One region of the Pseudoalteromonas sp. K222D genome, then DNA from elsewhere that is predicted to be linked to it. Evidence: predicted binding sites of a transcription regulator. Region 1 holds the regulator's gene; each other region holds the start of a gene.

Region 1 (3,359 bases):
TAAGGCAAGAGGTTCCTGCGCCCCGCTCATACGGCCATGTGGAATTGCTATTCCTCGGCCAATACCGGTACTGCCTAGCTTTTCTCTTGCCAATAAAGCAGTGAGAATATCTTGCTGGGGTAAATACGGCATTTTTTTATGCGCGAGTTCACTGATGAATTCTAAAATTCTTTTTTTACTATTAAAAAGGACCACAGCTTTGCTGCAGTCCTGGCATATAAGTGAGCTTAATTTCATAGTGTTAGTGTCGAGCAAACTTCTCTTTGTGTTTAATTACTTGACGATCGAGTTTGTCAATCAACGAGTCAATGGCAGCGTACATATCTTGGTGTTCGGTCGATGCAAATAGCTCAGCGCCACTTACAAAAATTGTTGCTTCAGCTTTTTGACTTAATTTTTCTACATCGAGAATAACATGCACATTAGTTATGTGATCTGAGTGTCTTTGCAGCTTTGCAAATTTATTATTTACATAGTCTCTTAATGAGTCTGTAATGTCTACATGACGACCAGTTAAGTTTAGTTGCATCAGCATTTTCCTCTTTGTTGTACGTCTTAAATCAAGCTTTTACGTTGATTCGACGGGGGAATAGCCAGAGATTCGCGATATTTTGCAATTGTCCGTCTAGCTACTTTAATTCCTTGCTCAGCCAATATATCTGCAATCTTGCTATCACTCAATGGTTTGGCTAAGTTTTCTGCAGCTATCAACTTTTTAATCAAGGCACGTATAGCAGTTGATGAACATTCGCCACCATTTTCGGTGCTTACATGGCTTGAAAAAAAGTACTTAAGCTCAAAAATGCCACGTGGAGTGTGCATGAATTTTTGTGTAGTGACCCGTGAAATAGTCGACTCGTGCATTTCAACTATTTCGGCAACATCGTTTAAAACCATAGGTTTCATGGCTTCTGGGCCATGTTCAAAAAACGCTTGTTGTTGCTTAACAATACAATTAGTTACTTTTAGGAGTGTTTCGTTTCTACTTTCTAGGCTTTTAATAAACCATTTAGCTTCTTGTAAGTGCGAGCGAATAAATTGGCTGTCACCACTGGACTTTACCGTACGAGACATAGCAGCATATTGGCTGTTAACACGTATTTTTGGCATGCTATCTGGGTTTAGCTCTACCACCCAGCGGCCTTTTATTTTTTTAACAGATACGTCAGGTATAACGTATTCAGATTCTTCTCTGACAATAGTATCCGCAGGCTTAGGATTAAGCGTATGAATAAGTGTCATTATTTCTTTAAGCTCTTCTTCTTTGAGCTTAGTTTTTTTCATTAACGTACGATAGTCGCGAGCAGCGAGTAAATCGATATGATCAGTTAACACCATTTTTGTTTCGTTAATATAAGGGGTGTCTTTATCAAATTGGTTTAATTGAATACATAAGCATTCTTGTAAGCTGCGAGCTGCAATACCAACAGGATCAAATAATTGAATGCGCTTTAGCACTGCTTCTATTTCATCTAGTTCTACTTCGTGTTCGTCATCACTTTCTTGATTAAAGCTTGCTAAAAGGTCTTCGCAACTGATAGTTAAAATACCAGAGTCATCTACGGCTTCAACAATAGCTATGGCAATAGCTTCGTCTATAGGACTAAAAGGAGTGAGCTGTAATTGCCACATTAAGTACTCATGCAGAGTTTCGGCTGATGCACCTTGATAAATAGATTCATCTTCAGGCATTGGCCCCGATGAAGAGGCAGGCGCTGCGCTCATATATTCATCCCATGATACATCCATGGCCATATCGTCGCTTATGGTGTCTTTGTTTAGTGCTTCACCGCTATCTTGCTCATACTCGCTCGGGGTGTCATCGGCAGAGGCACTAACAGTAATATCATCTGCTTTTTGCTCGTTTTTACCAGCTGATTCTTCCGTGTAATCTTGCTCATCAACTTCTAGTAGCGGGTTGCTATCAAGTGCTTCTTGTATTTCTTGCTGGAGATCCAAGGTACTAAGCTGCAATAAGCGAATAGCCTGTTGCAGTTGCGGAGTCATTGTAAGTTGCTGGCCCATGCGCAGCTGTAATGATTGCCTCATTTATCTCTAACAATCCTTATAAATTGATATGATTAATCTTAGCAGATGCTTATAGTAATAACATAAATATTACAGTTTGAACTGCTCGCCTAAATAAACATCACGTACTGTTTTATCGTTTAATACAAATTCAGGAGTACCAGATGCAATTAGCTCACCATGAGAAACAATGTAGGCTTTTTCGCAAACATCAAGGGTTTCCCTTACATTGTGGTCGGTAATTAGCACGCCAATACCACGGTTTTTAAGGTGTTCTATAATTTTTTTAATATCGAGTACTGAAATAGGATCCACGCCAGCAAAGGGCTCATCAAGTAATATAAATTTAGGATCTGCAGCTAAAGCACGTGCTATTTCTACGCGGCGGCGTTCACCACCAGATAACGCCATGCCTAAGCTGTCGCGAATATGTTGCAGGCTAAATTCGTCCAGCAAGCTATTTAGGGTTTCTTCTCTGGCTTGTTTGTTTAGTTGCTTACGCGTTTCTAAAATAGCCATTAAATTTTGATACACAGTGAGCTTTCTAAAAATAGACGATTCTTGTGGTAAATAACCAATACCTAAACGAGCACGGCTGTGCATAGGAAGTAGGGTAATATCGTTATCATCAATTAATATTTTGCCTTTGTCACTAGGAACTAAGCCTACAATCATGTAAAAGGTTGTGGTTTTACCAGCACCATTTGGACCAAGTAAACCAACAATGCTCCCTGCTTTTACTTCAAGGCCTACATTTTTAACAACTTCACGGCCTTTATAGCTTTTTGCTAATAGCTCTGCTTTTAATGTACTCATGGCTGACCTTTATTGAGTTTTTGTTCTTTTTTTACGTCTATAGGCACTAAAATAGTGTGCACCCGATCAGTTGAGTTTTCATCTTTTTCAGCACTTATAAGCTGTTGCTCTATATCGTAGGTGATACTTTTAGCCGTAATTTTTTGCCCAGCTTGAGAAATGTTTGCATCTCCTACTAGGGTTAAAAAACGTTTCGCTACATCGTAACGTACTTCGTTAGCGCTGGCGCTCATGACAGTGCCATCTGCTTGCTTTTCTTCAAAATATGCAGGGCTGCCTGTGGCAATTAATAGTTGTTTATTATCGCCAAGTTCGTCGCGCTTATGTACTTCTAAACGATCGGCGGTGATACGACGATTACCGTGGATAATCTCTACGTTTTTTTCAAAAATACCAACATTTTCTTTTAGTTGACCTTCTTGTCGGTCAGCACTAATAGAAATTTGATTAGCTAGTGGGGAAGTACTTTGCTCTGCCGCATTACTATTAAATGCAAGTATAAGCGATGGAATAAT
Region 2 (3,359 bases), on a different contig from region 1:
ACGCAAAACTCGACCCCGTTATTGGTTTAGGCGGATTGCCGGTAAATATTGGCGGCGACAGCATTCAATTTGGTATTGGCAGCGACACGTCATTTAAAGGCGACTCAAAATCAAATCAGTCAAATAGTTTAGCCGGCGATATATCGGTAAACGTAATGCGTGTTTTACCTAATGGTAATTTAGTTATTCGCGGCGAAAAATGGCTAACGTTAAACTCAGGCGAAGAATTTATTCGTTTAGAGGGATTAGTAAGGCCAGAAGATGTAACTGCAGACAATACCGTACAGTCAAATAGAATTGCTAATGCACGAATTCAATATTCGGGCAAAGGGCAAACTCAAGAAGCGCAAAGTGCCGGTTGGCTAACACGCTTTTTTAGTAGCTCACTTTTTCCTTTTTAGAGGACATTCATTATGAATGTATTTAAAGTTTTTTGTTTAATGGTGTTACTTGGCTGGCAACGTCCTGCCATGGCCGAGCGCATTAAAGATGTGTCTATGGTTGAGGGCGTACGCTCAAACCAATTAGTAGGCTATGGCCTAGTTGTTGGCTTACCTGGTACGGGCGAGCAAAGCCGATTTACCGAGCAAAGCTTTAAAGGCATGTTAAACAGCTTTGGCATTACGTTACCAGCAAGCTTAAAACCAAAAATTAAAAACGTGGCTGCGGTTGCAGTGCATGCAGAGCTACCGCCTTTTAGAAAGCCCGGGCAAACTATAGATATTACCGTATCATCTATTGGTAGTGCAGGTAGTTTACGCGGTGGTACTTTACTACAAACCTTTTTAAAAGGGGTCGACGGCAACGTATACGCTATTGGCCAAGGTAGTTTAATTGTAGGTGGTTTAGGCGCAGAAGGGCTTGATGGCAGTAAAGTCGTTATAAACACGCCAACAGTGGGGCGTATTCCAAATGGCGCAACCGTTGAGCGCGCAGTTAAAAGCCCATTTATGCAAAACGACTATATTACTTTTAACTTAAATCGCCCAGACTTTACTACCGCCAAGCGATTAGAAAAAACCATAAACGATTTAGTAGGCCCAAATAGTGCCCAAGCACTCGATGCAGCGTCTATTAGAGTGATTGCCCCAAGAGACGCCTCGCAGCGCGTGTCTTATTTATCAACGCTCGAAAACCTAGAGTTTACCCCAGCAGATACAGCGGCAAAAATTATCGTTAACTCGCGTACCGGTACTATTGTTATTGGTAAAAACGTAAAGCTACAACCTGCGGCTATTACCCATGGTGGCTTAACAGTAACTATTGCGGAGCAACAAAACGTATCGCAACCTAATGCTTTTAGCGATGGCGATACCGTTGTTACTCAGCAAAGTATTATAGATATAAAACAAGACGACTCACGGGCATTTGTATTTAACCCTGGAGTGAGCCTAGATGACCTAGTACGCGCTATAAACGAAGTAGGCGCCGCACCTGGCGATTTAATGGCAATACTAGAAGCCCTAAAAGAAGCCGGCGCAATAAACGGCCAGCTAGTTGTAATTTAAAACAATGTAATGCTATCGGTGGTCAGTTTTAAAAGCTGACAACCGATGGCATATAGCTCCACACTTTCCCCTCTGGCTCAATTTTTGCATTGCTTTATACATTATTCATTATTGTGTCAAAAAGCTGATGGAAACAAATCACCTCGATAAGCAAAACTTTTTTGATTTAGGTAACTTAAACGCTTTGCGTAAAGATGCCCTAAACAGTGGCGACGCGTCTAGTGATGCCTCAAAAGCGGCTCTCAAAAAAGCAGCGGCACAATTTGAAGCTATATTTACGCAAATGTTGCTTAAAAGCATGCGCAAAGCCAGCGAAGCCTTCGAAGACAAAGAAAGCCCATTAAATTCAAGTAGCGTAAAGTTTTTTGAAGAAATGCACGATCAGCAACTTTCATCAGAGCTCTCGTCTAATGGTTCATTAGGGCTTGCCGACTTAATAGTGCAGCAACTTTCTCCTACGGCAAAAAATTACACTCCAGCGTCAGTACTCAGAACCAGTAACGATCTTTTAAGCGATCAGCGTGCTGGCATAGAGTTGCCGCAGCAACAGCGTAAAAAAGCCGTAACTGAGCCTGTAGATAAAAGCGCTATGAACACCGAAAAGCCAGAAGTAGCTAAGCCAAACTTTGAAACGGCCGAAGAGTTTGTAAGTTCGGTATGGGAGCATGCTAAAACAGCGGCTAAAAAAATTGGTTTAAACCCTGCCGTTATGGTGGCTCAAGCAGCGCTTGAAACCGGTTGGGGTAAGCATATTATTAATAAAAGCGACGGTAACAGCTCAAATAACTTATTTAACATTAAGTCAGATAAAAGCTGGCAGGGTGAAAAAGCTAACAAAGTAACCTTAGAGTTTGAACAAGGTGCTGCAGTTAAAAAACAAGCCAGTTTTAGAGCTTACGACTCAATAAAAGACAGCGTAAACGACTTTGTTGATTTTTTAACTCAAAACCCACGCTATCAACAAGCATTACAAAATACCGGCAAACCGGCAGCGTTTTTAGACTCATTACAACAAGCCGGTTATGCAACAGACCCAAATTATGCGGATAAAATAAAGCGCGTACTTAACAGTAGCGAGCTAAAAAATATTGCAACAAACGTGATCCGCCAAGGAGTAAAGTAACATGTCGTTTAATTTATTAAACATTGCTAATTCAGGAATAAGAGCAAACACTGATCTGTTGCAAACAACCAGTAAAAATATTGCCAATGTAAATACCGATGGCTATGTGCGCGAGCGTACAGAGCATGGCACCATGATCGACAATCAAGTTGGCAAAGGTAATACCTACAGGTTACTTAATGAATTTGCACAAAAACAATTAAACAGAGACACCTCAAATAAAACGTTTTTTGATCAGTTTGTAAGTGAAGCAAATCGGGTAGATACGTTATTTTCGCAAGAAGCGAATAGCTTATCGACCGGTATTAATTCGCTATTTAATAAAGTGCAAGAAGCGCTTAATCAGCCATCGTCAACGGTTGCACGTTCGTTAGTAATGACTAACGCCGACAGCTTAATAAGCCAAATGGATAGGTTGTCGGGAATAGTGCTGGATCAAAAAAATGTTGTAAATGAACAGCTCGAAATATTCTCCGATGAAGCCAACACCTTAATTCAAAAAATAGGATCGTTAAACCAACAAATAGCAGGTGTTAATGGTACTAACAACGCATCTGCTGCAAGCGGCACATATAACGAGCGCGACAAAGCGATTCGCGATTTATCAGAGTTAATCGACATTGAAACGCTTGACGGCCCCAATGGTGAAAAACTTGTTTTTATGGGTAGCGGTGAAGCGGTTGTAATGCAAAACGGCTCGTTTAACTTGTTTTCGATGCGCGGCGACC
Region 3 (3,359 bases), on a different contig from region 1:
CGGTAACCAACGATGATGAAGTAAATATAATGTCGGCCATGCTAGCAAAACGTATGGGCGCACAAAAAACCATGGTACTTATTCAACGCAGTGCATACGTTGACTTAGTACAAGGCGGCGATATTGATATTGCAATTTCACCACAAGAAGCCACTATTTCGGCATTACTTACTCATGTTCGCCGCGGCGATATTGTTAACGTATATTCACTACGCAAAGGTGCAGCTGAAGCTATTGAAGCTGTTGCCCATGGTGATGAAAACACATCTAAAGTAGTTGGCCGAACTGTAAGGGATATAAAACTCCCAGCAGGTACTACCATTGGTGCTGTAGTACGTAACGACGACGTGCTTATTGCCCACGACGATACCATTATTATGTCGGGCGACCATGTCATCATGTTCTTAATTGATAAAAAGCACATTAATATTGTAGAAAAACTATTTCAGGTGAGCGCTATATTTTTATAGCAGTACATTGTTGGTACTTTAAACACAAAAAAGCAGCTTAGTTAAGCTGCTTTTTTAATATAGGGTACTAAAGCTTTATTGTACTTTGGCAAACTCTTCTTTAGAAAGTTCGCCATTACCGTCAGTATCTAGCTGATCAAATATTTTTACTAACTGTGTATTTGCCGCAGCTTCTTGCTGAGAAATAACACCATCGCCGTTGGTATCAAAAGAGGCAAAATCCACTGCTGCATAGGCTGCTGCTGAAGACGCTAAAACTAAAATCGCAAGTGATGTATTTAATACTTTCATAATAATCTCCTAAAAATGAGAGGTCCTTCTCAGAAATCCCTGGCTGTGAAAAATAACCGAAAAAGTAATTAGTAGTTAGCAAACTCTGCTTTAGAAAGCTCACCGTTACCATCTGTATCTAACTCTGCAAATTGTGCGATTAAATCGGAATCTACCGACGCTTCACTTTGGCTAATTGCGCCATTACCATCTACATCAAGGGTATCAAAATCACTTGCTGCAAAAGCGGCTGATGACGATGCTAGAGCGATAAGTGCGAGTGCTTTATTTAACTGTTTCATAATTTAATCCTTTACTATGTTATTCAATGCTTTATCAAAAAATTAGATATACTAAGGTTTATACTTTCCTTGTTATTCTTTTTCATAAGCTCCCTTGCTTACTTAGGTTGTCTTTGGCAACACAGAATTTTATCAACCTTGCATTTTGCTTATGCTTTAGAAAATTCTTCTTTTGATAACTCACCGTTTTGGTCAGTATCAAGCTCTGAGAAAATACTCATTAACTCTGCATCAACAGCAGCTTCGCTTTGACTAATTGCGCCATTACCATCTACATCAAGGGCATCAAAATCACTTGCTGCAAAAGCGGCTGATGACGATGCTAGAGCGATAAGTGCTAACGTTTTATTTAATGTTTTCATAATCAATCTTCCTTCAAAGTTTATGTTAACTGCGATTAAGTGCTTCACTTTAAATCACGTTTAATGCAATACAGCTTAACTATTACAACTTCGATGCCAACATTTAAAACATCAATAACTTCAATTAGTTAAAGGTAACATGCACTTAAAGGTGATAATTAACTATCTATTTTTGTTGCCTTTTTGCAACACACTTTAAGCCCAAACAATAAGTTCGAACAAATTCAATGCCTTACAAAAAACAAAAAATGCCACAGATTATAAATACACACTGTAAGGAGACTGTTTAGCTGAGGTATTCAACTCGGTTACAGCTGAATAATTTTTGAAATGAAAATAACCAATAGCTTTTACTTTTATAAATTATTGTTTTTATAGATTATTTTATTTTTATCAATGCAGGTATGCGTTATTTAAAATTAAATTTAATAAATCGCTATTTTGTTGCAAAATAGCGAAATGTACAGTTACTCGGTTTCTGATTGGAGTATTGAAGGGTCAATAAAGTGATCCCCCATAAAGCTTTTCATTTCTTCTTCGCTGGCTAATAGCTTTATTCCACAGTAAGCACCTTGAACGTGTTCTTTCACGCTACAAATTTCTCCCTGAAAGTCTTTAACTTGCTTATTACTACTATCGAGGATGATTGAGCATTGCATCCCTTTAATATTTTCAGCCTGGGTTTTGTCTTTAAGATCAAACTTTACGCCCGTTAGCGAAATATCTTTAATTACCCCGTCGAGTATCCTGTCATCACTAAGTTTTAGCTTGGCCGATAATAAGGTAGGTATACGAGTTTGCGAGCGTAAATCGAATAACTGCACTTGCTTTGGGTAATTAATAAAAAGTAAGCGTGCGGGATGAGATGCAACTGACATTATTTGCTGACGAAAAGCGATAACCTGCCCACCACTTCCCTCTATTAGTGCTCTTACTACCACCATTACCCCATCGTGCAGGTAGTCGCTTGCTGTAGGCAGGCGCTTTGAGCTCGGATAGTTTAAAATAATAAATCGATTTTCGAGCAAACCTATAAACTCTGTTTTTACACGCTTGCTGGCTGTTGGTGTTAAAATTTCAAGATCAACCATGGCACCAGACATTATTTGGTGTAACTTTTCTAGGTTAGTTGTTGGCATATCCTTTTCCCTAATACTCTTTATAAACTAACAATTAAATTATCCGCGCCAAAATGTAGGCGTAAACAGCACTAATAAAGTAAATATTTCTAAACGGCCAAATACCATAGCAATAGTAAGCAACCATTTAGCACCATCACTAATAGACCCATAGTGCGATGCAACATCTCCTAAGCCCGGGCCAAGGTTATTTAAACACGCTGCAGTAGCAGAAAATGCTGTAATGTTATCCATACCGGTTCCCATCAGCGCTAGCATAATAATTATAAACACCAATGCGTACGCTGAGAAAAACCCCCATACAGCTTCTACTACTTTGTCTGGCAACGCTTTGCTGCCTAACTTGATAGAATATATAGCCCGAGGATGCACTAGCCTATTAAGCTCTCGCACGCCTTGTAAGTATAGTAAGAATACGCGCACCACTTTCATACCGCCACCGGTAGAGCCCGCACAGCCACCTATAAAGCTCGAAAATATAAGCAGTATTGGTAAAAATAATGGCCAAGCCGAAAAGTTATCGGTGGCAAATCCTGCCGTACTGCTAATTGAAACAGCATGAAATAGCGCTTGGTCGAGTGTTTCATCGCCATTCGCATACACTTCATGAGACGAAAGCACGGTAAAGCAAATCACCACCAGCGCTAACTGAATACATAAAAACACTTTAAACTCAGGGTCGCGAATATAAACACTGATATTTCTACTTGCTACCGCAGCGTAATGCAGTGAAAAGTTAATGGCTGCAATAATTAAAAAGAACACACAAATAAAGTTAATTACTGGGCTATCAAAATGCCCCATAGAGGCATCATA
Region 4 (3,359 bases), on a different contig from region 1:
TGGTGCCTTTTGGAGTAGCTAACCCGGTTGCTGCAGCACCAACCGATAAAGCCTTAGCCAGAAATATGCGCCGAGTAATGACGCTTGCCGGTAGTAGCGCTATTAATTACGGGCCACTGGATGGTTATGCACCGTTAAAAAAGCAACTTATTCATCGCTATTTAAACTTTGGCATTGGCATTAATATGGATGAAATGGTGATCACTAATGGCGCGCAAGAAGCATTGGCAATTGCACTCAAATGCGTAACTAAGCCCGGTGACGTAGTGGCCATAGAGAGCCCTTGCTATCACGGAATTATAGAGTTAATAGAAAGTTTAGGCCTTAAAGCACTTGAAATACCTTTATGCCCAGATAATGGTATTTGGCTAAACGATTTAGCGCAGGCGCTTAATGAGCAGGATATTAAAGCGTGCTTATTTTCTACGGCTATTAGTAATCCGGTTGGTAGTTTTATGCCAGATAAAAATCGAGAACAGCTGGTGGAACTAGTTGAAAGCCATAACGTAGTGCTCATTGAAGATGACGTATATGGCGACCTATACTTTACACCCAAACGAGGTACACCTGCTATAGCGTATTCCAAAAAAGGCTTGGTGCTAAGTTGTTCGTCTTTTTCTAAAACGGCTGCCCCTAGTTATCGTGTTGGTTGGCTTATTGCGGGGAAATTTGCAGGGCAAGCTAGGCGTTATAAAAGAGCATTGAGTTGTTCTACCTCACTAATTAATCAATGGACGTTATCAGAATTTGTTTTTAGCGGTGAATACGATCGTAATTTAAAAGTACTTAGGCAGCGTTTACGTACGAATAAAGAGCATATGCGACGTTGCTTACAGCAAGCCATGCCAAAAGGTACACGGATCAGCGATCCACAAGGTGGCTGTGTTATTTGGTTAGACTTAGGCTGCGAGTATGATAGCCAAAAGCTATTTTCATTAGCGCTTGAGGTAGGTATAAGCATTACTCCAGGGTTGATATTTTCAGCTTCAAATAAATACAAAAGCTGTATAAGGCTAAGCTATGGTGTGCAGTGGAGTGAGCAAATAGAGCAAGCAATTGTCACACTAGGTAAACTTACCTTACTAGCAAAAAAGTAGCCTAATTTAAAGGGGAACAACAGCTTGTAACAAGTTTTTCGGCACAATAAAAAACAGCCGTTAAGTTAAGCGTAACGGCTGCAAAGGGATGTTAAATAATTACCTAAGTGAAGTTTGTAAACTAGTTTTGTTTAAAGCTAAATAATTGGTAACCTTTAAGTTCAGGTACTTGTACTACTAGCTGCTCTTCTTGTTTAGCTATATTGGCAAAATTTTCGCATAAGGCATTGGCACGTTTTTCGAGCGCATCGGCATGCTGCTCTACTTTTTCTTCTATTTGCGTACCCATATTTTCCATACGTTGTTCAAAGGCTTGCATGTCGCCTCCTGAGCCAAGTAATTCAGAACCTAAAGCAACTAAAATACTCCCCATAGATTGCATTACAGCAGACTCAACAGCGGTCTCTATTTGTTGTTCAAACTGCTGCTCAAAGTTTTCACCAAATTGGTTAAAGCTTTGCTGGCCCATAACAAAGGTGTCTTGTTGATAAAAAGTATTTTGTACTTCAAGTTTAATGTCGTCCATTAACGATGAGATATTATCGAGGCCATCAATATTAAAAGCATTAGCAACTTCTTGCAGTGCAACACCTGCAATTTTAACGCCTTCTAAGGCTATATTTGCTACTTCGGGTAATTGCGTGCGTAAACTATCTGAATATTGAGTTAGCGCCTTTTGCTGGGAATGATTAAGCGCTACCGATTCACCATTAATGGTTAAATTGCCATTGGTATTAAATTGCATAGTTTGCTTATTGGCGGTAAAAATCTCTAGTTCGTCAGGCTTAATACGTACATCATTTTTAAATTCTACATTACATTGCTCATTATTAAATGACACTGTTGAATCGTTATCATTATGTGCCACAACGGCAGGTGCACATATTAAAGTGCTCATTAATAGTAATTTTTTCATATTTATTCTCAGTTTTTTATTGATGATAAATAAGTAATAACAAGTTTAGTGCCAATGTTTTTTTATTATATTAAACAATAGGTTGGTTTTATTTTTAGTATTGTCTATAGCAAAGGTTTATTATAAAAAAACTATTTTTTAGTCAAATTGGCTAAAGCTAGAGCAGTAATTAATTTTATTTATCGATACGATAAAAAACTCTCACTTTCCATAAAGCGAATTTAGCGCTATTTATTCACAGTATTGACATGGAGGCTATTTAAGATAGCTACATGGCTTTATTTTGGCGCTAAACTGCATTGCACTTTATGTGTCGAACATTTTAATTTTACCAATTATTGCGATTATAAAATCCTTGGTTGGTCTCAAACACTTTATGGAGTGGGTTGTGGGTAAGACATTTAGTTACGATGCGCTAGATGACGATTTTGTTGAAGACGAGTACGAAATGCTCGGGCGTAATCAGCACGATAAGAACAAGCAAAAGGTTAAGAAAAAGTTGGAAGACTACCTTGAGCAAAAGCGCTTGCGTAAAAACCTAGGCGAAGACGATTTAAGCGATTACACCGATTAAATTGCGCTAGTATAACTAAAGTACCAATGTGAATTAGACTCTAAATGTACGCTTTTATGTATGTTTAAATTTTGATTAGATTGGCAATAAAGAGGCTGTGTGCCTCTTTATTACTTTTAAGCGGCGTTACTTATTGCTTTGTTGCAGTGCTTTTTGAATGGTGAGCTCTAGCTTTTCTGGCTTGGTAAAGGGTGCATAGCGTTTAATTGGTGAGCCGTCTGCTGCGATTAAAAACTTAGTAAAGTTCCACTTTATTTTGCGAGTTAAAAAGCCTGGTTGTGTCGATTTCAAATAACGAAATACCGGATGAGCATGCTCTCCGTTTACCTCTACTTTAGCGGCCATTAAAAAATTAACCCCGTAGTTTATTAAACATCCTTGCTCTATCTGCTGTGCATCTCCGGGTTCTTGCTGATTAAACTGATTACACGGAAATCCTAAAATTACTAAGCCTTGGCTAGCATATTTATTATGCAAAGCCTGTAGTGACTCGTACTGGTAGGTAAAACCACACTTGCTTGCCGTGTTTACAATAAGCACGACTTTACCAGCAAACTCGCTAAAATTAATGGTGTTACCTTGCAAACTGGTGGCGCTTAACTGATGAAATTTGTGCATTATTTATGCTTTACCTTATCTTTGTTGATGCTCAATTTACTCTTTTAAGTACATTGCTTAATATGGTTGTTGTATATATTAAGACTATTTTTTAATTTAAAATTAAAAATAATCCCATACCCGCAATCGTAGTGTAGTAAATATTATGGGTTTT

Evidence for each region. The regulator sigma-54, encoded in region 1, starts transcription at its own class of promoters, with help from an activator protein. The targets are predictions, from matches to a motif close to GTTGGCACGNNNNTNGNNT.
Region 2: a site for sigma-54 is predicted at 1,580-1,598, ahead of flgJ (flagellar assembly peptidoglycan hydrolase FlgJ). Genes of this name have one in related genera too.
Region 3: a site for sigma-54 is predicted at 1,487-1,505, ahead of J5X91_RS12295 (EF-hand domain-containing protein). Genes of this name have one in related genera too.
Region 4: a site for sigma-54 is predicted at 2,051-2,069, ahead of J5X91_RS09445 (YggN family protein). Genes of this name have one in related genera too.

The regions. Positions count from the first base shown of each region.
Region 1 covers NZ_JAGGDL010000004.1:83,599-86,957, reverse strand. The annotation lists gene ptsN (PTS IIA-like nitrogen regulatory protein PtsN) at 1-237, opposite strand, end outside; gene hpf (ribosome hibernation promoting factor) at 242-529, opposite strand; gene J5X91_RS03880 (RNA polymerase factor sigma-54) at 556-2,049, opposite strand; gene lptB (LPS export ABC transporter ATP-binding protein) at 2,119-2,844, opposite strand; gene lptA (lipopolysaccharide transport periplasmic protein LptA) at 2,841-3,359, opposite strand, start outside.
Region 2 covers NZ_JAGGDL010000018.1:59,649-63,007, reverse strand. The annotation lists gene flgH (flagellar basal body L-ring protein FlgH) at 1-401, shown strand, start outside; gene J5X91_RS10630 (flagellar basal body P-ring protein FlgI) at 414-1,508, shown strand; gene flgJ (flagellar assembly peptidoglycan hydrolase FlgJ) at 1,636-2,631, shown strand; gene flgK (flagellar hook-associated protein FlgK) at 2,633-3,359, shown strand, end outside.
Region 3 covers NZ_JAGGDL010000024.1:11,766-15,124, forward strand. The annotation lists gene trkA (Trk system potassium transporter TrkA) at 1-470, shown strand, start outside; gene J5X91_RS12285 (EF-hand domain-containing protein) at 546-761, opposite strand; gene J5X91_RS12290 (calmodulin) at 830-1,042, opposite strand; gene J5X91_RS12295 (EF-hand domain-containing protein) at 1,192-1,404, opposite strand; gene J5X91_RS12300 (flagellar brake protein) at 1,872-2,543, opposite strand; gene J5X91_RS12305 (TrkH family potassium uptake protein) at 2,583-3,359, opposite strand, start outside.
Region 4 covers NZ_JAGGDL010000015.1:58,440-61,798, reverse strand. The annotation lists gene J5X91_RS09450 (PLP-dependent aminotransferase family protein) at 1-1,097, shown strand, start outside; gene J5X91_RS09445 (YggN family protein) at 1,219-2,013, opposite strand; gene J5X91_RS09440 (hypothetical protein) at 2,402-2,587, shown strand; gene J5X91_RS09435 (glutathione peroxidase) at 2,714-3,205, opposite strand; gene J5X91_RS09430 (AzlD domain-containing protein) at 3,297-3,359, opposite strand, start outside.